DNA from 3 places in the Clostridium sp. CM039 genome. Region 3 is predicted to be linked to each of the others. Evidence: riboswitches for the same ligand, from Rfam matches in the RefSeq annotation. Region 3 holds a riboswitch; each other region holds the start of a gene.
The links. Region 3 has a riboswitch for cobalamin ahead of cobU (bifunctional adenosylcobinamide kinase/adenosylcobinamide-phosphate guanylyltransferase). Riboswitches for the same ligand answer to the same signal wherever they lie in the genome.
Positions count from the first base shown of each region.

Region 1: linked by a shared signal. The riboswitch ahead of ACWJJ2_RS10670 (helix-turn-helix domain-containing protein) and the one ahead of cobU (bifunctional adenosylcobinamide kinase/adenosylcobinamide-phosphate guanylyltransferase) in region 3 are both predicted to bind cobalamin.
Region 2: linked by a shared signal. The riboswitch ahead of ACWJJ2_RS17715 (cobyric acid synthase) and the one ahead of cobU (bifunctional adenosylcobinamide kinase/adenosylcobinamide-phosphate guanylyltransferase) in region 3 are both predicted to bind cobalamin.

Region 1 covers NZ_CM143649.1:2,254,956-2,262,440, reverse strand. The annotation lists gene ltrA (group II intron reverse transcriptase/maturase) at 1-1,119, shown strand, start outside; gene cbiQ (cobalt ECF transporter T component CbiQ) at 1,468-2,316, shown strand; gene ACWJJ2_RS10685 (energy-coupling factor ABC transporter ATP-binding protein) at 2,329-3,156, shown strand; gene ACWJJ2_RS10680 (energy-coupling factor ABC transporter permease) at 3,220-3,972, shown strand; gene ACWJJ2_RS10675 (energy-coupling factor ABC transporter substrate-binding protein) at 3,972-4,295, shown strand; cobalamin riboswitch at 4,336-4,524, shown strand; gene ACWJJ2_RS10670 (helix-turn-helix domain-containing protein) at 4,559-4,741, shown strand; gene ACWJJ2_RS10665 (cob(I)yrinic acid a,c-diamide adenosyltransferase) at 4,787-5,326, shown strand; gene ACWJJ2_RS10660 (hypothetical protein) at 5,390-5,554, shown strand; cobalamin riboswitch at 5,545-5,732, shown strand; gene ACWJJ2_RS10655 (YitT family protein) at 5,932-6,783, shown strand; gene ACWJJ2_RS10650 (DUF3842 family protein) at 6,924-7,352, opposite strand.
Region 2 covers NZ_CM143649.1:3,765,820-3,773,304, reverse strand. The annotation lists gene hemC (hydroxymethylbilane synthase) at 1-83, opposite strand, end outside; gene ACWJJ2_RS17730 (NAD(P)-dependent oxidoreductase) at 111-770, opposite strand; gene hemA (glutamyl-tRNA reductase) at 734-1,918, opposite strand; gene cbiB (adenosylcobinamide-phosphate synthase CbiB) at 1,949-2,899, opposite strand; gene ACWJJ2_RS17715 (cobyric acid synthase) at 2,980-4,473, opposite strand; cobalamin riboswitch at 4,609-4,792, opposite strand; gene trmB (tRNA (guanosine(46)-N7)-methyltransferase TrmB) at 5,014-5,667, opposite strand; gene ACWJJ2_RS17705 (site-2 protease family protein) at 5,735-6,352, opposite strand; gene ACWJJ2_RS17700 (hypothetical protein) at 6,644-7,485, opposite strand, start outside.
Region 3 covers NZ_CM143649.1:1,130,485-1,137,969, reverse strand. The annotation lists gene ACWJJ2_RS05330 (hypothetical protein) at 1-181, shown strand, start outside; gene ACWJJ2_RS05325 (FG-GAP-like repeat-containing protein) at 246-962, shown strand; gene msrB (peptide-methionine (R)-S-oxide reductase MsrB) at 1,009-1,464, opposite strand; gene ACWJJ2_RS05315 (penicillin-binding transpeptidase domain-containing protein) at 1,711-3,774, shown strand; cobalamin riboswitch at 3,852-4,032, shown strand; gene cobU (bifunctional adenosylcobinamide kinase/adenosylcobinamide-phosphate guanylyltransferase) at 4,195-4,755, shown strand; gene ACWJJ2_RS05305 (ABC transporter substrate-binding protein) at 4,790-5,737, shown strand; gene ACWJJ2_RS05300 (FecCD family ABC transporter permease) at 5,754-6,806, shown strand; gene ACWJJ2_RS05295 (ABC transporter ATP-binding protein) at 6,807-7,485, shown strand, end outside.

The sequences.
Region 1 (7,485 bases), 1.1 Mb from region 3:
TTAAGGCAATCATTATTAGAAAGTAGATATAGACCTCTAGCCGTAAGAAGGGTAGAAATACCAAAACCTGACGGTGGAATTAGGCTACTTGGAATACCTACTGTATTAGATAGAGTTATTCAACAAGCGATATCACAAACTCTAATACCAATATATGAAAAGAAATTTTCTGATAATAGTTACGGTTTTAGACCTTTAAGAAGTGGAAAACAAGCTGTTGAAAAATGTAGGGGATATATTAATGCTGGACATACATGGACGGTGAATATAGACCTTTCTAAATACTTTGATACGATAAATCATGATAAATTAATAAGGATACTATCGGAAGATATTAAAGATAGTAGAGTAATTTCTCTGATACGAAAGTATCTACAAAGTGGAGTGATGATAAATGGGGTATTTATGAATACAGAAGAAGGAGCACCTCAAGGCGGGCCTTTGTCCCCATTATTAAGTAACGTAATGTTACATGAACTCGATGTAGAACTAACAAAACGAGGACTAAACTTTTGTAGATATGCTGATGATGCGAATATATACGTCAAAAGTGAGAAATCAGCAAATAGAGTAATGAAGAGTATTACGAGATTTATTGAGGAAAAGTTAAAGCTTAGAGTGAATAAAGAAAAGAGTACAGTAGATAGACCTTGGAAACTTAAATTTTTAGGATTTTCATTTTACCGAGCAAAAGGTGAATACAGAATGAGAGTTCCTCAAAAACCTATAATCAAATTCAAAGCAAAGCTAAAAGAATTAACTTCAAGAAGTAATGCGATGAGCATGAAATATAGGTTTATGAAACTTAAGCAAGTGATAGTTGGATGGATAAATTATTTTGCTATTGCAGACATTAAAAGTATTCTTAAAACACTTGATGAATGGTTAAGGCGAAGAATTAGAATGTGTTTTTGGAAACAATGGAAAAAGATTAAAACAAAATATGGGAACCTTGTTAAATTAGGAATACCAAACAATAAAGCTTTGCAATATGCAAATACAAGGAAAGGCTATTGGAGAACATCCAATAGCCCTATATTAAACAAAACATTGACCAATAAATACCTTAAAAATATAGGATTAGTTTCTATATCTGAGACATATTTATTAAAACATTAATTTCTATTGAACCGCCGTGTACCGAACGGTATGCACGGTGGTGTGAGAGGTCGCTAAATAAATTAATTATTTAGCTCCTACTCGATTTGTAGACAGGCCTATACTACGAATTGTCAAAACGAGCCTATAACATGATTAGGCAGAATATCATCGTTTTCGCCGGGTGCTTCAATGCGATTATAGTTACATTATCTGGCCTTGCATTTTTAAATCAGATTGTAGGTGTAATTGTTTACTATGCTTCATCTATTTTTATTATTCTAAAATCTCCCAGAATGCTGCCATGGGGTGAAAATTCAAAGGAGATGTGAAATGGGAAAAATTATTATTTTATGTGCCATTTTTCTAATGGTGGGCTTTTTCTTCAAATGGAAAAAAGGGGATGGGACACATAATCATCACCATGGAACCGGACATAAACACGGCGAAGGGTTTTCAATTGATTTTTATGCTTATACTTCTAAAATCAGGCACTGGAATGCTACTTTTAAAGTATCTCTTTCTGTTTTGATATTGATTCTTTGTATTGTATTGGAAAACCCCTATGTATCTGTTGTGGTCATTATTGCAATGGCCTATCTGACCATTGTAAAAGGAGAGCTTCCAGTAAACGAATACTTGTCAATACTGGCGATTCCAATCATCTTTATCCTCCTTGGCACTTTTACAATTGCTATTGATTTTTCAAAGCAGCCGATGGGGCAGTATAACTTGTATCTTGGCTTCTGCTATGTGTTTACTTCTCAGGCAAAGCTTAAGGAAGTGGCATTTTTGATTCTGAAAGTTTTTGCAGCTATAAGTGCCCTACAAATGATGACACTGTCAACTCCATCCTCCGAGATTATATATGTGCTTCGAAAAGCACATGTTCCAAAGCTTATTGTAGAGCTGATGAACCTCATTTACCGTTATATTTTCATTTTAATGGATGTCTATACTAAAATGAAAAATTCCGCAGAATCTCGTCAGGGCTACTGTGATTTTAAGACTTCCTGCTATACATTTGGAAGCATTGCAAGCAATATGCTGGTTATTTCGCTTAAAAAGGCAAACGATTATTATGATGCCATGGAGGCCAGATGCTATGATGGGGATCTTATATTTTTGGAGGAAGATAAAAAGGTAGAGACAATACAGATTGCCTCTGCAGTAGTATTTATAATTTTTTTGATCCTGATATGGGGCGTTACAAGATAGAAAGGAGCTATTATGGGGAAATCAATATTAAAGGTCGAAGATCTATACTACGTCTACGGGAATGGAAAGTCTGCATTGGACGGTGTAAGCGTGGATATCTATGAAGGTGAGAAAATCGCTGTCATTGGTTCCAATGGATCCGGAAAATCTACATTTTTCTTGAATATAAACGGTGTATTTACACCTGAACAGGGAAAAATCATTTACCGGGGTACTGTCGTTAATAAAAAGAATTTAAAAGGACTTCGAAAAAATATCGGAATTGTATTTCAAGATGCGGACAATCAAATAATCGCATCTACAGTTAGGGCAGAAGTTGGATTCGGGCCGATGAATTTAAGGCTTCCAAAAGAGGAAGTACTAAAGCGAGTTGAGGAAGCACTGGCATACATGAACATATCAGATTTCAAGGATCGTCCGCCACACTATTTGAGTGGCGGTGAAAAGAAGCGCGTCACCATTGCGGGCATCATTGCTATGAAATCGGAGATCATTATCTTTGATGAACCTACTGCATCACTGGATCCTTTAAATGCACTGATGTTAGAAGAAGTTTTGGATAAGCTTGGTTCGGAGGGCAAGACAATGCTCATTTCCACCCATGATTTAGATTTCGCATATCGATGGGCGGAGCGAGTCCTTGTATTCTGCAAAGGAAAAATTATCGCAGATGGAACACCATTAGAAATTTTCCAAAATACAGAAATTTTAAAACAAGCAAATCTAAAACAGCCAACCGTGATGGAGATATATGAATTGCTTGTAGAAAAACATCTGCTGGAAGATACTAGTGCCTATCCGAAAAGTACGCAAGAATTTAAGGAAATGTTTGAAAAATAGTTAGGTTTTCTAGGCGGGTTAGCTTAGATTAATATAAATTAAAAACAATAGAGGAGGAAAAAAATGAATCAGAAAGAAAAGAAAATTGTCTTTATTGCGATTGCTTTCGCATTAATTTTCGGGGTAGCTCCGGCAGCAAACGCAATGCATATCATGGAAGGATACCTTCCACCAAAATTCTGTATTATATGGGGTGTTATATGCGTTCCATTCTTGGTAGCAGGTTACTTATCAATTAAGAAAACATTAGCTAAGAACCGTAAATCCATCACTATTCTTGCTATGTCAGGCGCATTCATTTTTGTGCTTTCATCTTTAAAGATTCCGTCAGTAACAGGAAGTTGCTCACATATGACTGGTACCGGACTTGGTGCAATCCTATTCGGACCAATGGCAGTCAGCATCCTGGGGATTATTGTACTACTTTTTCAGTCAATTTTGCTTGCTCATGGCGGACTGACCACTCTTGGTGCTAATACGTTTTCTATGGCTATTGCAGGACCGCTTATTACTTATGTAATCTACAAATCAGGCCAGAAGCTCAAAGTCAATAAATATGTAGGTATTTTTCTGGCAGCATCAATCGGTGACTTATTAACCTATTGTGTAACAAGTTTTGAACTTGCACTTGCGTATCCGTCTGCAAACGGTGGTATCGCAGCATCTGTAGTCAAGTTCCTTGCAGTATTTGCACCGACACAGCTTCCACTGGCAATTATCGAGGGTATTCTGACCGTTGTTATCATTATGGGTCTTGAAACATATGCAAAATCCGAATTAACAGAACTTGGATTCCTAAAGGGAGGCGAAAATTAATGGTAAAGACGAAAAAAAGGGTTATCATTTTATTAATTATTGCTGCAGTGATTGCCATTATACCATTATTCACGTTAAAGGGTGCTGAATTTGGTGGCTCAGATGATGCAGGAAGCAAAGTGGTTTCCGAGATTACAGGTACCGAGTATAAGCCTTGGTTTGAACCTGTTATGGAAACTTGGATTGGTGGAGAATTACCAGGGGAAATTGAGAGTTTACTCTTTTGTCTACAGACAGGTATAGGAGTTGGTGTTCTATTCTTTTTCCTGGGAAGATTCGTAGAGAGAACTAAAAAAGAAAATCAGGGGAATAAAACTGAATAATGCTTTTTCATATAATTGGGATGAAAGTATCATTTATTGATTTAATATTATAATTATGGGTAATTAAAGTATTAATTGCTTTAGTTTAAAAGGGAAGACAGGTGGAAATCCTGCGCGGTCCCGCCGCTGTAAAAGAGGAGTCCTTATAAAAAATACCACTGGGAAACTGGGAAGGTTTTAAGGGCAATGAGACTTAAGCCAGAATACCTTTCTATAATTATACACAGTTAACTCTACGAGAGATAGGGAGGTGTTTTCAAAATATGGTGGTAAATGTAGAAAAGAGGTTCGAGTTGGTTAGCTATATGGCTGATATTGAAAAGGGAATTATTGAAAAAACACTGAATAAAAACGAAAACAATGTTAGCAAAACATCAAGAGAATTAAGTATTTCAAGACAAGATTTGCAATATAAAATAAAAAAATATAAGATAACCCTGAGATAATAAAGCATATGTATGCATATGCTAATAAAAGGAGAAATGAATATAATGGGGAAATTAAAAAACGGATATGTTCAAATTTATACGGGGAATGGCAAGGGGAAAACGACTGCAGCTGTAGGACTAGCTGTACGTGCAGCAGGAAATGGATATACTGTATTTATGGTACAGTTTTTGAAGGGAAGTAAAACTGGTGAAATTGAAAGTGCAAAAAAATTGGCTCCCTTTTTTAACATATTTAGGTTTGAGAAAAAAAGAGGTTTTTTTTGGACGTTAAATGCAGAGGAAAAAAATGAATTAAAAGAAGAAGTACAAAAGGGGTATGAATTTTGCAGGGAAGCATTAAAAGAAGAAAAATGCGACATACTTATCATGGATGAGGTAATGGGAGCGTTGAACAATCAACTAATAAGTGAAGAACAACTACTAGAATTAATGGAGAATAAACCTGGTAATATAGAATTGATTTTAACAGGGAGAGACGTACCTAAAGCTATAATAGATAAAGCAAACCTTGTAACTGAGATGAAGGATATTAAACATTATTTTAACGAAGGAATACCATCTAGAGAGGGTATAGAGTTTTGATTATAACCACCTCAAATTCTAAAATTAAGTTAATAATATTTAGAGTTTGAAGGGGGAATTATTATGAATACGTACAAAAACTTAGGCAAAGAATTTATTGTCAATATAACGGGGAATAGAGAAGCCGATATGGTTATTGTGGAAGAATTTAATAAAAGCTCTGTTATAAATAAAGCTCAATTAAAAAAGGTTTTATGGAAGAGATTAAAAGAAAGTAATTTAATATAGCATATAAAGGTATGAGATGTTTTGCATTTCATTTAAAAGGGAACCAGGTGAAAAGCCTGAACGGTCCCGCCGCTGTAATGGTGAGAAGCTTTAAATTATACCACTGACAATTTTGTTGGGAAGGATTAAAGCGACTATGATCCAAAGTCAGAAGACCTGCCTTCATTAATACACCAAGAACGTTACGAGTGATAGGGGGTGTGACGCATATTTGTATGAAAATGCATTTTAAATTTTGCATTTTTTACAAATATGGTTGGTATTATTATCAAGCCCTTAGCATAAATGCTAAAGGGCTTAATTTTTCGTTGAGAAAGAAATTATGATTATTTTACAGAGGATAGGTAATACAATTGATAATTATAAGGAGGCATATTATGCAAATAAAGATAAAGGAATTTGCGCTTATAAACATAGGAATGCTTATGGTATCAGCAGGTTTATATTTCTTTTTAATGCCAAATAATTTAGCGACAGGTGGGGCGAATGGATTAGCAATAGTTATAAATAAATTTACAGGGGGGTTATCCGTAGGTTGGATAATGATGATAATAAACCTTATTTTGTTTGTAATAGCATTTATTGCTATCGGAAAGAGTTTTGGTGGAAAAAGTGTGTATGCAAGCTTTGGTGTAGGAGGTATTATAATTGTATTTCAAAAGTTTATACCTATTAATAATTCAATTACAGGAGATATTTTACTGGAACTTATATTTGGAATACTAATATCAGGAATAGGTACAGCTATAGTCTTTGATCAAAACGCTTCAACAGGGGGGACAGATATCTTAGCTAAGATATTAAATGAATTTTTTCATATAAATTTAGGAAAAGGAGTTTTAATATGTGATTTAATTATAATTTTAATGGCAGTTTTTGCTTTTGGAATTAAGCTATCATTATATGCAATGCTCGGAGTTATAATTAATGGATTTCTTATAGACCACATCATAGATGGAATAAATGTGTGCAAAGAAGTTACAATTATAAGTAAGAACAGCGATAAGATAAGAAAATATATAAGAGAAAAGCTAGATAAAACATCTACTGTATATAACGGAGTAGGGGATTTTTCAGATGAGGATAAAGAAGTTGTTGTGGTTATAGTAGGAAGAAGGGAGTTTATAACACTTAAAAAATTCATAAAATTTGTTGATAAGGATGCTTTTGTAACAGTGAATAATATTTATGAAGTCTTTGGATACGGATTTAAATCCTTAAAACATTAAATAAAAATTTTAGATAGCTAATAGAGCGGATTAACAACATTTATGCCATGAAAGCAGGCAAAATTGTTAGTTATGGAATACCGACAGAAGTCTTAACCCAAGAATTAATAAAGTCTTTTAAATATTATGTATAAACCTTCTTATATAAAATGATATTTTATATTACTTTTTATATCAAGTACAATCTCTTCAATTATATCCTTGATTTGCATATTCCTTGTGCCTGGTATATAAATACCATGTTTTTGTAGTGGAAGTATATATTTAGTACAATCCATATTAAATATTGACGTGGCAATCATGGGGGTAATTTCACCGTTAATGCCACCACTACATATTATTCCAATTGGACCGATTATGCTATCAATTTTATTTTTCTTGCAAAATGAGCAAATTGATTCCTCTCCACTTATACCAATATTTGCACCAGCTCTTACCATATTTGAACAAGCAAATGTATTTGTACCAAGTGCAACAATATAGATATCTAGGCTAATTTCTTTACGAATTTTTTTTATGATTGTTTGACCAAGACCTGCCCCTTGTGCGTCTATTACAGCTATTTTCATGGTAATACCTCCAAAAAATAAAATTTATAATATAATGAAATCTATTTTTATATAGATAATATTATTATACTATAATGTTTATGTATATTCTGTGTTTAGTTCAAATAAAATTACAACGTTGGTATAAATAAAA
Region 2 (7,485 bases), 1.4 Mb from region 3:
AATTTTTCTTTAATCATAGCCATAACTGTATTAGCTTGTACTTGTGCAAGTTCACTTCTCCTAGTTCCTATATTAATTTTCAAAATTTATTCCTCCTTTAACTTCAACTTTCAATTCTCAACTATCCCAAATTCAGCTCCATAAAACATTTCTAAAATAGTATTTTGCACTCCCTTATTATAGAAAAAGTAGAAATCTTCACTACATACAAAATTCATAATTTCCTTTTTGACTTCACTCTTCTTTACCATATTTCTCATGCTACATGTATAATTTATAAAACCTTCATACTCACAAATTTTATCTTCTATGACTTTCGACATGAAAAGTGTTGTTTTAGGGCTACCGTTTTTAGTATGTAATGCAAATTTCATATTGGGTGTACTTCTTTGAACTGGTGTTACAAATAACCCTTGTTTATAATCCCCGCAGTGTACATATAGTTTACTTTTTCTATCGCAGTATTCTTTTATACCATCATTTGTCTCTATATTATCTGTAGCAATAATTACAATATGATTCTGATCCACATATCTTTCATCATATTCACCCTTTATTAATTTTAGGTTATAAATATTTTGTAGTGTGTAAAATTCTAGGCAAAACTCTTTTGATACTACAGTAATATTACAACCTTCTTTTGAGAAAGTTTTACATTTTATAAGAGCTGCCTCTCCCCCACCAACTATAAGTATATTAATCTTATCTGATAGCAGTGAAATCATGGTATAATTTAAACCTGAAAAATCCTGCTTATTATGTCCACGCATTCCTTAGACCTCCCCTTCAAATGTTCCTCCTTTAACACCTCTATAGCTTTGTTTACATAGGCATTTGAAGTACTCTTCAAAAGTATCTCTGCTAATTTTTCATTATCCTTAGTCTCTTTCTTGTGCTTAAAAGTCTCTAGTCTTTCTTTGTAAACACCTTCACCATTGTGTTTTAACTTTTTTATAAAAGGCGATAACTCTTCCATGGTTTTCCACTCTATATACTCTTTTATAGCTTCATCCACAATGTATCTATTATCCCTCATAGAGGCTTCACGTCTTTTGTAGTTGGCATCATGGATATCGCCTAACATATCTATGTCATACACTTCATATAAGGGGTTTTCACTTACTATTTCTTCAATGTCCCTTGGTACAGCTAAATCAAATAATAATAAGTGTTTGCTCGGTAACTCCTTTAAGTGAACCACAGTATGAGGGGCCGTTGTACAAGATATAACACAATCCACCTTTTCATAATATTTATGTATGTCGTTAAACGGTATCATTTTCACCCTCGGATCTTCTATATTAGCCTTATGAATATCCCTAACTGCAATATATAGTAAATTTATTTTTCCCTCTAGTATATATTTTGAAGTTAATTCTCCTACCGCTCCATAGCCTAAAATCATAAAATTTTTGTGTCCCCTATCTATTGCTTCTTTAACTACCATAGAAGATGAAGAAACCGGTATCTCACTTATTTTAGATTTATTTCTAAACTTCTTGCCACAAGCGATAGCATTTTCAAAAAGTCTTTGAAGTTCCTTTTTAGTTGATTTTGAACCTTTTGCAGCTTCATAAGCATCCCTAACTTGCCCTAAAATTTGGTCCTCTCCAAGTAATAGTGAATCAAACCCACAGACCACATCCATTAAATGTTGTATTGCTTTTTCTTCCTTATAATTTTCTACACACTTTATTAAAGACCTATCCCAATTTAATGCCTTAAAAATCTTATCAACAATCTCTTCATCCTTAGATTTAAAATATATCTCTGTCCTGTTGCAGGTACTTAAAATAACTGCCTCTTCGCAAATATTTAAAAGTTCCTCTAAGCACTTTCCTTGGCGTTTTGGTATAATTGAGAGTTTTTCTCTAATTTCTATTTTCACATCATGCTTTAGCCCTATAAGTTGTATCATTATATCATCTCCAAAAATACATCACTATTACTAATATTTCATATATACGCATATTTCATATAACATGCATATTATTATTAAATAAAACATTGCCCCATACATTAATTTTATTGTATCTATTATATGTTCTTTCCCCAAATCGTTTATTTTGTTTCCTATTGTTGGTTTATACATTTTTTCTCCAAAATATTCATTCGTACCACCTAGTCTAACTCCCATAGCCCCCGCTGCTGCGCCTTCTGGATAAGCACAATTAGGACTTTTATGATTTTTTCTATCTCTTATCATCACTTTTATACTGCAAGCAATATTTCCTCGAACAAGTGGTGATGCCAAACAGATTAAAAATCCTGTTATTCTTGCTGGTATAAAATTAAATACATCGTCTGTTTTAGCTGGAAAGAACCCAATATATTTATATTTTTCATTCATATATCCAAGCATTGAATCCATGGTATTTATGCCCTTATACATCATAGCTAAAGGTGCTCCCCCTAATAATGCATAGAGAATAGGGGCTATAACACCATCTGCTGTATTCTCTGCAATGGTCTCCACATCAGCTCTTACTATTTCATACTCAGTAAGGGTTTTTGTATCTCTCCCTACAAGGTACGATAATTTAACTCTTGCGTCATAAATATCATTATTAACTAAAGAATCATAAACCTTCTTACCTTCTTTATGAAGGCATCTAGCAGCTATTGTCGTCCAAAGCAATATTATATTGAGAATATGGTACAACCAAAAAAACTTATTAGAAATTCTCAAAATTATAAAAGGCACTAAAAAACTAGAAAGTGCTACTATAACTACAATAATTCCGCCAAAAACTTTAATTTGACCATTAGTTTTACATATCGTTCTGCCTAACTTATCTAATTTAGAAATAAGCTTTCCTATATAAATCACCGGATGTTTAAACCAATATGGATCTCCAATTAATAAGTCTAACATTACCGCTAAAATTAAATCTATTATGTTCGTCTGAAATAGTATTGCCATTTTAATTCCTCACTATCTTATACTGTTATAATTTTTTAAATAGTTGTTAACTGTCCCTAACTTTTTCTTTTTATTCCTATGATTTTATAGATTGAATCCATATCTACATTATCTCTAACTATATCTGCTAGCTTGTCTAATTCTTTTTCTCTTAGATTTTCATAAACCTTAGATTTTTTAGGTTCCATAGCTTTTTTTACCCTTAAAGTATTAATCATATGTTCTCTAAACTCTACTCCATCAAAAACTCCATGAATATATGTACCCATAACATTTCCACCTGCATTTATTGCTCCATCGAAGGATGACGTATCAGAACCATTCTTATCATAGATTTCAAAAAGTGGTTTTGCATTATGACCATATTTACAAATTCCCATATGTATTTCGTAACCATAAGTTTCTATACTAGTATCCCTAATGTTAATGCTACGAGCCTTTACTCTTGTAGTTATTTTCTCATCTTCAAATATTGTGTCTACGTCTAAAAGCTTCATACCCTCTGTTTCTTTTGAATTTCCCTCTAAGCCATTAGGGTCACTTAAGCTATTTCCTAACATTTGATAGCCTCCACAAATGCCTAATACGTTACCTTGTACACTATATTGCTGAACCGCTTCTGCAAGTCCCGAATTTCTTAAAGAAATTAAATCATCAATAGTATTTTTTGTTCCCGGTATGATAAGGAGGTCTGGTGTGCCCAATTCTCCTTTAGTTGTAACAAATCTAACTGATACATCTTCTTCAGCCTTTAATGCGTCTAAATCCGTAAAATTCGATATATGTGGAAGCTTTATTACAGCAATATCAATAGGTGCAGTAATTTTTTTGTTAAATTCTACTGCACCATCTTCATCTTCGAGTTCCAATCTAAAATAAGGAACTACTCCTGCACATGGAATATGTATAATATCCTCAAGCATTGTAAGTCCTGGCTTTAAGATTTCTAAATCTCCTCTAAACTTATTAATAATAGTGGCTTTAACTCTTTTTTTCTCGGCCTCATTAAGCAAAAGCAAAGTCCCTGCTAGTGACGCAAATACTCCACCCTTATCTATATCTCCTGCGAGTATCACAGGTGCATCTATAAGTTCCGCCATTCCCATATTCACTATATCTCTATCTCTTAAATTAATTTCTGCTGGGCTACCTGCTCCTTCCATTACTATAATATCAAACTTCTTCTCTAATTCTTCAAACTGCTTTTTTAACATGTCTTTGAATTCCAATTTCATATTATGATATTCCATAGCTGTACTATTCCCAAAAACCTTTCCATTAACGATAATTTGGCACTTTTTATCCGAGGTAGGTTTTAATAAAATCGGATTCATATATACCTCTGGCTCCAATCCTGCCGCATAGGCTTGAAGCACCTGCGCACGTCCCATTTCTTTTCCATCCAATGTAATATAAGAATTCAATGACATATTCTGTGACTTAAAAGGACATACTGAAAACCCATCTTGCACAAAAATTCTGCAAAGTGCTGTTACTAATATGCTTTTTCCTACTGATGAAGCGGTTCCTTGAACCATTACTTTAGCCATTACTATTTCTCCTTTCTTCCTGCTTGTATTCTTATTTGGCACACAACAAAAAAACAGCAAGCTTGCGCACCTGCTGTTATGTACAAATTTTTCATTGCACTAACTTGAATTCTACAGTTCTTTCCCGCCGAAAGCTTAATATTACTAATTTAGGCAGGTCTCCTGGCTCTTGATACACTTTCTCTTATCACTTTCCCTTTCAGGTAGTTATAAAAGATTTTCTCTCAATTACAGTAGCGGGGGCTGCTGTGGAATTACACCACATTCCCTTTTCACCTTACTAATCATATACTAAAGTAGCTGCATCCACTTTAGTGGCTGATTAATAATAGGCACCTAAACAAATCTATTCATTTTTAACTAATATAATTCATAATTTTCATTTTTAAAATTTTCAATTTAATACATTTCTATGTAATTAAGTTTATAGCATTATGTTAATCCTGTCAATAAATAAGAATCTAAAATGCTTAAGCCTCATATGGTTATAAGTTATCTCCTGCGAAGCTGCAACAGTTCCACAGGAGATGCATTAATTCGCTAAATTAATTTTGCCTGTAGAAACATAGCTTGTTTGCCTATTTCTGTGAATTTAGCTTCATATTCTGTAACTACGTTATCTTTAAAATCACTCTTATGCAAATCATAGGTTGAAAATAATATTTCAAACCCACACTCTTTGAAATAATCTACCGATTCTTCGAATAACTCTGTATCATCTGTTTTGAACCAAACTTCAGATCCCGGTTTTAAGAATTTCTTATAGCTCGTCAAGAACTTAGTATGAGTTAATCTTCTTTTATTATGTCTGTCTTTTGGCCAAGGATTACAAAAATTTATATAAATTCTGCTTATCTCATCTTTTGCAAACACATCATCAATAAGCATAATGTTCATTGGCATAAGACGTACATTTATGTCTTGTTCCCCTTCAACTTCTCTTACTTCTATAACTTTTCTAAGGGCAAATACCAGAACCTCATCTTTTAAATCAATGCCTACAAAATTGATATCGAGATCTCTCCTGGACTTTTCTGATATAAATCTACCTTTACCGCAACCTAGTTCTAGATGAATTGCATTGTTATTTTTAAACTCTTCATTCCATTTTCCTTTGTGATCATATTGGTCAGTTATTACAATATGACTAGTTTCCAGCTCTGGCCTAGCCCAATATTTTTTTCTTAAGCGCATATATTTTTCTCCTTACATTCTAAATAATAAAAAATCACTATATGATTTTCTTAGCTTTATATTAATATTAAAACATCCCTGCAATATTTAAAAATTGTTTAAATAACCATAACCCTGGCGCTTGCACGATATAAGTAAAAACTGATTGTCCACCAGGTAATATAGGCAATATTAACACCATAAATATTAAGAATTGATACCTATAAATTGTATCTGGTAAATTGTAAAAAAACTTTGGGAACAAATCCCTAACTATATGAGATCCATCAAATCCCGGTATTGGCACTAAATTAAGAAAAAACAAAATACAATTTAGGTACCCTGTAATTATTAAAATTTGGCTAATAATAGTATATAATCCACCATGAATTGGTGGAAATTTCGAAAATAACACAGTAAGAATTGCAAATACAAACCCTAGAATTAGATTAGCAATTGGGCCTGCAACTGAAACTTTCAAATCATCCTTATAATAATTTTTAAATGCACTAGGATTTGTCTGAACAGGCTTTGCCCAACCAAACCCTACTAATATAATCATAAGAAATCCCATTGGATCTATATGTGCGATTGGATTCAGCGTAAGTCTCCCTTGAAATCGTGGAGTTTTGTCTCCTAACCTATCTGCTACGATAGCATGCGCATACTCATGAAAAGTAAATGCTAATAAAATTGCGGGTATCATCAAAATCTTATTTAATATTTGTTGTGTATCCAAATTTATTCCTCCTTATACTCCTACATGGTAGGCAATGTTAATCGCTACTCACCTTGTTAATGCATCTTTGACTTGTTATTTTTTAAGATGTCTACTATCCTATTATAACAAAGTTTATTGTTATTTTGAATTGAATATTCTTAAAATAAAATAATATATTCCCACAACTATATCCTTATGAATTAACTTATATTTTCAGATTATAGAAAAAACCTTATCTTAAAAAGATAAGGTCTTAAATAAACATCATAGTATCGACTACTTAAAAAGAACAAAAGATACTTCTTTATCATTAACCAATGATACTATTCCCTTAGTATACAATTGCAATAATTTTCCTTTATAGCTAGTTTCAGTTCCAGAACTAACATCTTTTATTACAGCTTTCATTACATCATTTTGATAGACCTTACCAAGAGATGTAACAAATAGATCATTTTTTTTAGAAGGTTTTTGTAAATCAATCACTTTCCAATTTTCAGTATTTTCTAATGTTTTCCCATAATAAATTTTGCTTACCAAATTATCTTTTAATTCTCCAAGATACACATTGTCCTCATCATCAGTGCCAATTAAAGTAAGTTTTTCTACACCTTTAATATTTATAGGTTCCTCAAGGGTGGTAGAATACATTTTATTATAGACTAATCCCTCGTACACCAAATTATCTTCATGGCGCGCTAATGCCATATTACTCACACTCTTTGGTATTGTATCAATTTTTGTCATCTCTTCGTCTCTGTCACTTCTATAGTCTCTGTCAATTCTATATATACTACTGCTACCACCTTCATTTAAAACCTTTATATAAATAACCCCTGTTAAAATTGATACTTGAATATCTTCTACTTCATCATTTGTACCAGTATAGGCTAATTTTCCTATCTTTACTTTTTCACCTTTTTCTACGTCATAAGAATATACTACTAATTTACTAGACTCATCATCACTTTTTTCTACTAAAAACATTCTATTTCTATCTGGAAGCCATTTATAAAAAGAAATTTCACTTCCATCTTCAGCCTCTATATTTTTAACGTTTCCATTCTTACCATCAGCAATTTTTAATTCTTTATTCTCATAATAGCATAAATATTTAG
Region 3 (7,485 bases):
TAATATAAAATATGTTTATGGAAGTATTACTTATAAAGATGAGAAAAAGAATGAAAACAAAAACGTTTCTTTTGTAGCGCTTTATTTTCTTGTTTACGATGCTGACAAGGGATATAACTGGAAATTAGATAAATTAGTTGGCGAAGATTCGCCCAATTACAAGGCTTATAAAAATCAATAAATGGAACAATTTATTGCTTGGCTCATAAGATATTTTATAAATCTTATAATGCAAAGGAGCAGTTATGTATAATAGATATAATAGGATAAATCCGAGCATTGTTAGTTATGCAAGTGGAGATGTAAATGGTGATGGAATAACAGATGCTGTGTACTTAACAGGTATAAAGACACCAGATAGTCCATATACTCAAAATATCGTCCTTGTAATTCAAGATGGAATAACAGGTGATTTTGCTAGTATACCACTTAGTGAAAATACAGGATACAATCCTACACTATTTTTGGGGGATTTTACTGGAGATGGTGTAGATGATATTTTAATAAGTATTGCAACAGGTGGTAGTGGTGGAATAATGTACTATTACATTTACTCGTTTATTAACAATGAAGCAAAATTACTATTTGACTTTAATGTATATAATGAGCAATACAAATACGATGTTACTTATAAAGACAATTACAAGGTTGAAGTTATCAGTAAGAAAAATAACCAAAAATACATTATAGATATATCCAACAAGGACGCCGATTATTTAAATGAAATATACGACGAAAACGGAAAGCTAAAGAATCCAATCAACGGATTCGTTGATCCTATAAGCGGCTTATATCCTGTGGATTTTGATTCAGATAAAGTATATGAGCTATTGGGTTATCAAAAAATAGCTGGAAGATACCATGCAGACTCCTTAGGATATGTTTTAAATACTTTAAAATGGAAAGATAAGATATTTGCTTTGGATAATCAGCAAGTAGCTATTAATGGATTACAAGTATAGGTATACTTGTAACGACAGTTTTGGAGGAGAGCGAGAAACGCTCTCCTTATTTATTGAATAATTCTAAGTAATCTCCATATCCTTCATCGCAGAGCTTATGAATTGGTATAAACTTTAGTGAAGCACTATTTATGCAATATCTTAATCCACCCTGGGAAATCGGACCATCGTTGAATAAATGTCCTAAATGACTGTCACCATATTTGCTCCTTACTTCTGTTCTCATCATACCATGGGTTGCATCCTTATTTTCTTTAACGTTAGCATCCTCAACAGGCTTTGTAAAACTAGGCCACCCACAACCTGAATCAAATTTATCAAGAGATGTAAATAAGGGCTCTCCACTATTAATATCTACATAAATGCCTTCTTCTTTATTATTCCAAAATTCATTTTCAAAAGATTTTTCTGTGCTGCTTTCCTGACTTACTTCAAACTGAATTGGAGTTAAGATCTTCTTTAGTTCTTCTTTACTTTTTTTAGTATAAACTTTATTATCCATAATAATGCCTCCTTAATAATGAGTATAATATTTATTGCACCAATTAATAGTTATTATATACTAAATACATTATAAGCAACAGGGGTAAAGATGTGTTGAAAATAGTATCCTGAGGGTATTAATTCTCTAGTTAATATAATTTATTTTATAATATATTTGTTTAATATGCAAAAAAATAAACTTTTAAAAATCATACTATTTAATTATACGGTTCAAGTGTTATAATAAGTAAGGGGTGGTAAAAAAATGTCGAAAAAAAACTTAAAAGTAGTACTTTTTACAACGATAGGGATTATATTAATAGTAATGGCAGTATTTATGTTTAATTTTTTTACAAAAGTGGATAGTGCAACAAAAACATTTGATACATATAAGAACAAGTGGGTAAAGCAGGATTTCAAAACAATGTATAGCATGCTTTCAGTTAAAACTAAGGAAACAATAACTGAAAAGGAATTTGTAGACAAATACAATGCTATTTATAGTGGAATAGAGGCTAAAAGTATATCTATTAATGTGGAGAATGAAGATAAAATTAAGGAAGGAAATAAAAAAGCTATAAATATACCATTTTCTATAGTTATGGATACTGCAGCAGGGCAATTAAAAATGCCAGGCTACCAGGCTACTATGGTGAAGGAAGAAGTTAACAATAAAAAGCAGTGGACATTAGTTTGGAATGAGAAAATGATATTTCCTAGTATGGAAGCGGGAGATAAGGTTAGGGTAGAGCCAGAAGTGGCTATACGTGGAGAAATTTATGATAGGAGTAAAAAACCACTTGCAATAAATGATTTAATTGTTACGATTGGAATAAAACCCATTACATTTATTAAAAATAAGGATGCTAATATATCGCAGATGGCTAAGATACTAGATATTGATGCTTCGGTTATAGAAAATAAACTAAAGGATAATGAAAATTCTGATCAATTTATACCGATTATTAACATATTGCGTAGTGAAAAAGTAAAAATAGATGGAGTTATGAAGCTTGATGGGGTAATCCCGAACAAGACTAAAGGTAGAGTATATCCAGGTGGGGAAGCTTTGGGGTCGCTTATAGGATACATAAAGCCGATAACTGCTGAGGAACTACAAAAGAATTCTAGTAAAGGGTATAACTCATTTAGTTTAATAGGAAAGGCAGGTCTTGAACAGGTTTATGAGGACAAGCTTAAGGGTGAAAATGGGGCAACAATATATATATCAAAACAAAATAATAACAATAAGGTTGTAATTCTTAAAAAAGAATCAAAAGCAGGTGAAAATATAACATTATCAGTAGATAGTGAACTACAGAAGAAAATATATGAAGGGATGAATAAAGAGCCGGGAGCCAGTGCAGCAATAAATCCAAAAACTGGAGAGGTATTGGCTTTAGTAAGCTCGCCGTCATATGATACAAATGCAATTACTACTTATGTTTCTAATACCCAAAAGGCAGAATGGGAAAAAGCAGGGGATCCATTTAATAATAGATTTAAGGCTGTATATTCTCCAGGGTCTACATTTAAACTGATAACGGCTGCAGTTGGGTTAGAGCAAGGGAAGATAAAACCTAGTGAACTTATTAACATACCGGGAAACGAATGGCAACCGGATAAATCATGGGGACTCAATAAGGTTACTAGGGTTGGTGAACCGAGAGAGTCAGTGAATTTACAGGATGCATTTGTATACTCTGATAACATATATTTCGCAAAGGCAGCTCTTAATATAGGTAAAGAGGAATTTATAAAAGGATGCAACAATTTTGGAATAGGTCAAAAGCTTCCAATAAATTATCCAATAGCAAATTCACAAGTAGCCAATGGTAACAACATTAAGAATGATGTAGCATTAGCAGATACTGGTTATGGTCAAGGGGAGGTCCTTATGAGCCCACTTCACCTTGCACTATCGTATAGCGCAGTTGTTAACGATGGAAATATTATGTCTCCAACTTTAGAAAGTTTGAATGAAAAGGTAAAGGCTAAGGTATGGAAAGCTAATGCAATTTCCGCGGATAATATAAAATTTGTAAAAGATGGTCTCACTGGAGTTATCGATAACCCAAATGGTACAGGTCATGCGGCAAAAGTTGATGGGCAAGCTCTCGCGGGTAAAACTGGAACAGCGGAACTTAAGAAAGATGACAAGGATAAAGCTGCAGAAGAAAATGGATGGTTTATATGTATGGATACAGTTAATCCTAAAATAGTAGTATCAATGTTAATGGAAAACGTTAAAGAGAAAGGTGGAAGTCACCATGTGGTACCTATTGTAAAAGGAGTAATGGAATATTACTTAAATAAAACACTGAAATAGCGTTAGAAAGTAGGTAGAATGATTTACATTGCTTTAATATTTTTTTGATGTTACAATAAAAATAGTCAACTTAATAAAAATTAAATATTGTTTTAGGTGCCTTGTAACAGGGGTTAAAAGGGAAAGTGACTAAAAAACCACTGCAGCCCACCGCTACTGTATTAGAGGATGAAATCCAAAGAACCATTGGGAAACTGAGAAGGTTGGAGAGTAAGATGATGCTAAAGCCAGTAAACCTGCCTATTGCTTGAAATTTTAGTCTTCGGAGGGAGGATGAAAAATGCGTGATTTAACAATAATATTGGGTTATCCAATATATGAAAAATTTAATTGCATTATTCCACATCCTTGAGATGTGGTTTTTTTATTTTCTGATTTTTTTACATTAGAGCATATTATTAAAATAATAAGGAGCATACTATGAAAAAAATTATACTTATAACAGGTGGCGCAAGGAGTGGGAAAAGTACATATGCTGAGAAGCTAGCCAAAGAAGAGAAGGGCAACGTACTTTATATTGCAACTTCAATTCCGTTTGATGATGAAATGAAGGACAGAGTAAAAAAACATAAAGAAAGAAGACCAGCTAATTGGTATACCTTTGAAGGCTATAAGAATTTAAAACAGGTATTCTATAACGAAGAAATGCAGTTTGATACGATTTTATTAGATTGTATTACAATAATGACTACAAATCTTATGTTTGATGAAGCGGGGGATAATTTCGATGATCTTAATAATCAAGCTATAAGCGCAATGGAAAAAGGGATTTTACAAGAGGTAGCAGTATTTCTTGACGAAGCAGAAAAAAACTTAAAAACAATAATTCTTGTAACTAACGAAATTGGCTCTGGAATTGTACCAGAATACAAGATGGCAAGGGTTTTTAGAGATATTGCGGGTAGAGTTAATCAGTATATTGCATCAAGGGCTCAGGAAGTTCACATGGTGGTTTGTGGTATCCCAATTAAAATTAAATAAGTAATTAAAAAATTAAAATTTATGGAGGCAACTTATGTTTAAAAGAAAAAGTATAATAAGTCTAGTTTTAGCTGTTTTTGTTTGTGTTGTATTTAGCGCGTGTGGCAGCAAAGGTGAGAATAAAGGGTCGCTTAATACTACTAAAAAGGAAACTAACGCTGTAGTATATCCGCTAAAGGTAGTTGACTCATATGATAGAACGGTTATCATTGAAAAAGAACCTAAAAGAATTATTACAATTGCACCAAATATAACAGAGGGAATATATGCACTTGGTAAAGGAAGCAGTGTAGTTGGTAGAAGTGATTACGATGATTACCCAGCTCAGGCCCTTAAGGTTACATCTGTTGGTGACTTATTGCAACCAAGTGTAGAGAAAATTGTTGAATTAAAACCTGATGTAGTTATTGTATCAGCTCTTTTTGATAAGGCTATTATTAAAAAATTAGAGGCTCTTAATATAAAGGTTGTAGCGCTTGGTGGTGAAGAAAATTTTAATGGTGTGTATGACACAATGTCAAAACTTGGTCAGGTTGTAAATGCTAGTGGGGAAGCCCAGACAATAGTATCAGATATGAAAAGGAAAGTTGCAGAAATAACTGATAAGGTTAAGGATGCTAAGAAGCCAACAGTGTACTATGTAGCAGGATTTGGCAAGAGTGGTGATTTTACAGCAGGAAAAGATACATTTATAGGTAGTATGATAGACATTGCTGGCGGAAAAAATGCTGCGGGCGACGTAGTTGGTTGGAACTACAGTGTAGAAAAGCTTGTAGAAAAGAATCCTGATGTGCTAATTTGTTCAAAGCTCTATGATTCAAAAAAAGGTATAAAAGCTACCAATGGTTACAAAGATTTGAATGCAGTTAAGAACGGCAAATTATTGGAGATTGATGAAAACATTATTGTTAGGCAGGGACCGAGACTTGCAGAAGGACTTGAAGCAATTGCTAAATTAGTTCATCCTGAACTTTTTAAATAAAAGGGGTTAAATAACCATGACGTTTATAGAAAATAAGAGTTATTATCGACGAGTTTTTGCAGTAGGGGTATTTTTACTCCTAATTGTAATGATTGTAGCAACAAATTTTGGGGTAGCAGATATTTCTTTAAAACAGACAGCCCTAATTATTATAAGCAAAATTCCAATATTAAATAACAGTGTATCCTTAGATGGAATTAATCCTACATCTGCAATCATATTGGTAAAGTTAAGACTTCCTAGAATCATTTTATCCTGTTTAGTAGGAGCAGCACTTTCAGTGGTTGGTACCTCTTTTCAGGGTATTTTCAAAAATCCAATGGCAGATCCATTTATTCTCGGAGTTTCATCAGGGGCTGCACTTGGGGCCACTATAACCATGGTTTTTCTTAATGAAATCAATTTTTTAGGGATGAGCATGGTGGCATTCAATGCTTTTGTAGGTGCTATAATAACTACTTTTCTGGTTTATAATATTGCGAGAGTCGGTACTAAAGTTCCAGTTACCACACTTTTACTATCGGGTGTTGCCATAAATTATTTATTATCATCCATTATTTCATTAATGATGACCTTTAATAGAGATAATATTGAAAAAATAGTTATGTGGACGATGGGAAGTTTTTCAACGGCTGGATATCACGAGGTAATTTTACTGTTTATAATAGTAGTTCCCTCAATTTTATTTATTTTTACATTTTCAAGAGATCTGAATATCATGGTTCTTGGAGAAGAGAGTGCTAGAAGTCTTGGTGTAGATGTAAATGGATTAAAAAAGTATATACTTTTAATAAGTACTTTGATGGTGGCAGCAGTCGTATCTGTAAGTGGAATAATTGGATTTGTAGGTCTTATAGTGCCGCACTCTATTAGAATGATTTTTGGACCAGATAATAGGGTGGTTATACCATTTTCTGCACTTGGGGGAGCTATATTTTTAATAATTTGCGATACGCTTGCAAGAGCAGTAGTGCCTCCATCAGAAATACCAGTAGGAATTATTACTTCAATTTTTGGAGTTCCATTTTTTATATATTTATTATATAGAACAAAGAAGAAGGCGATGTAATTGATAGAGATAAATAACGTAAGTTTTTCCTTTGAACAGGAAGTATTAAAGGATATTAGTATAAACATAGAAAGAGGAAAATTTCACACTATTCTAGGTCCAAATGGTTCAGGTAAAACTACACTTCTAAGGATATTATCAAAATCACTGCAACCTGAAAAAGGTGAAGTTTTTATTGATGAAAAGGACTTAGCCCAAATGAAATCAAAGGTTTTAGCAAAGAAAATAGCAGTGGTACCGCAAAGCACAGAAATCGAATTCGATATTTCAGTACAAGATATAGTTCTTATGGGAAGAACGCCTCATATTTCTAGATTCTGCTCAGAAAGTGAAAAAGATATGGGAATAGCTATGAAAGCTATGAAAATGACAAACACTTGGGGTCTTAGAAATAAAAGCATAAATGCATTAAGTGGCGGAGAAAGACAACGAGTGGTAGTGGCAAGAGCGATTGCCCAAGAAACAGGAATAATTCTTTTAGATGAGCCTATTTCTCACCTAGACATTCATCATCAAATTGAAATGATGAATCAATTAAAACAATTAAATGAAAATAAAAACATAACAATTATTGCTGTGCTACATGATTTGAACATAGCGGCTGCATATGGCAATCATATGATACTAATGCATGATTGCTTAGTTTACAAAGATGGAACTCCAGAGGAAGTATTAACAG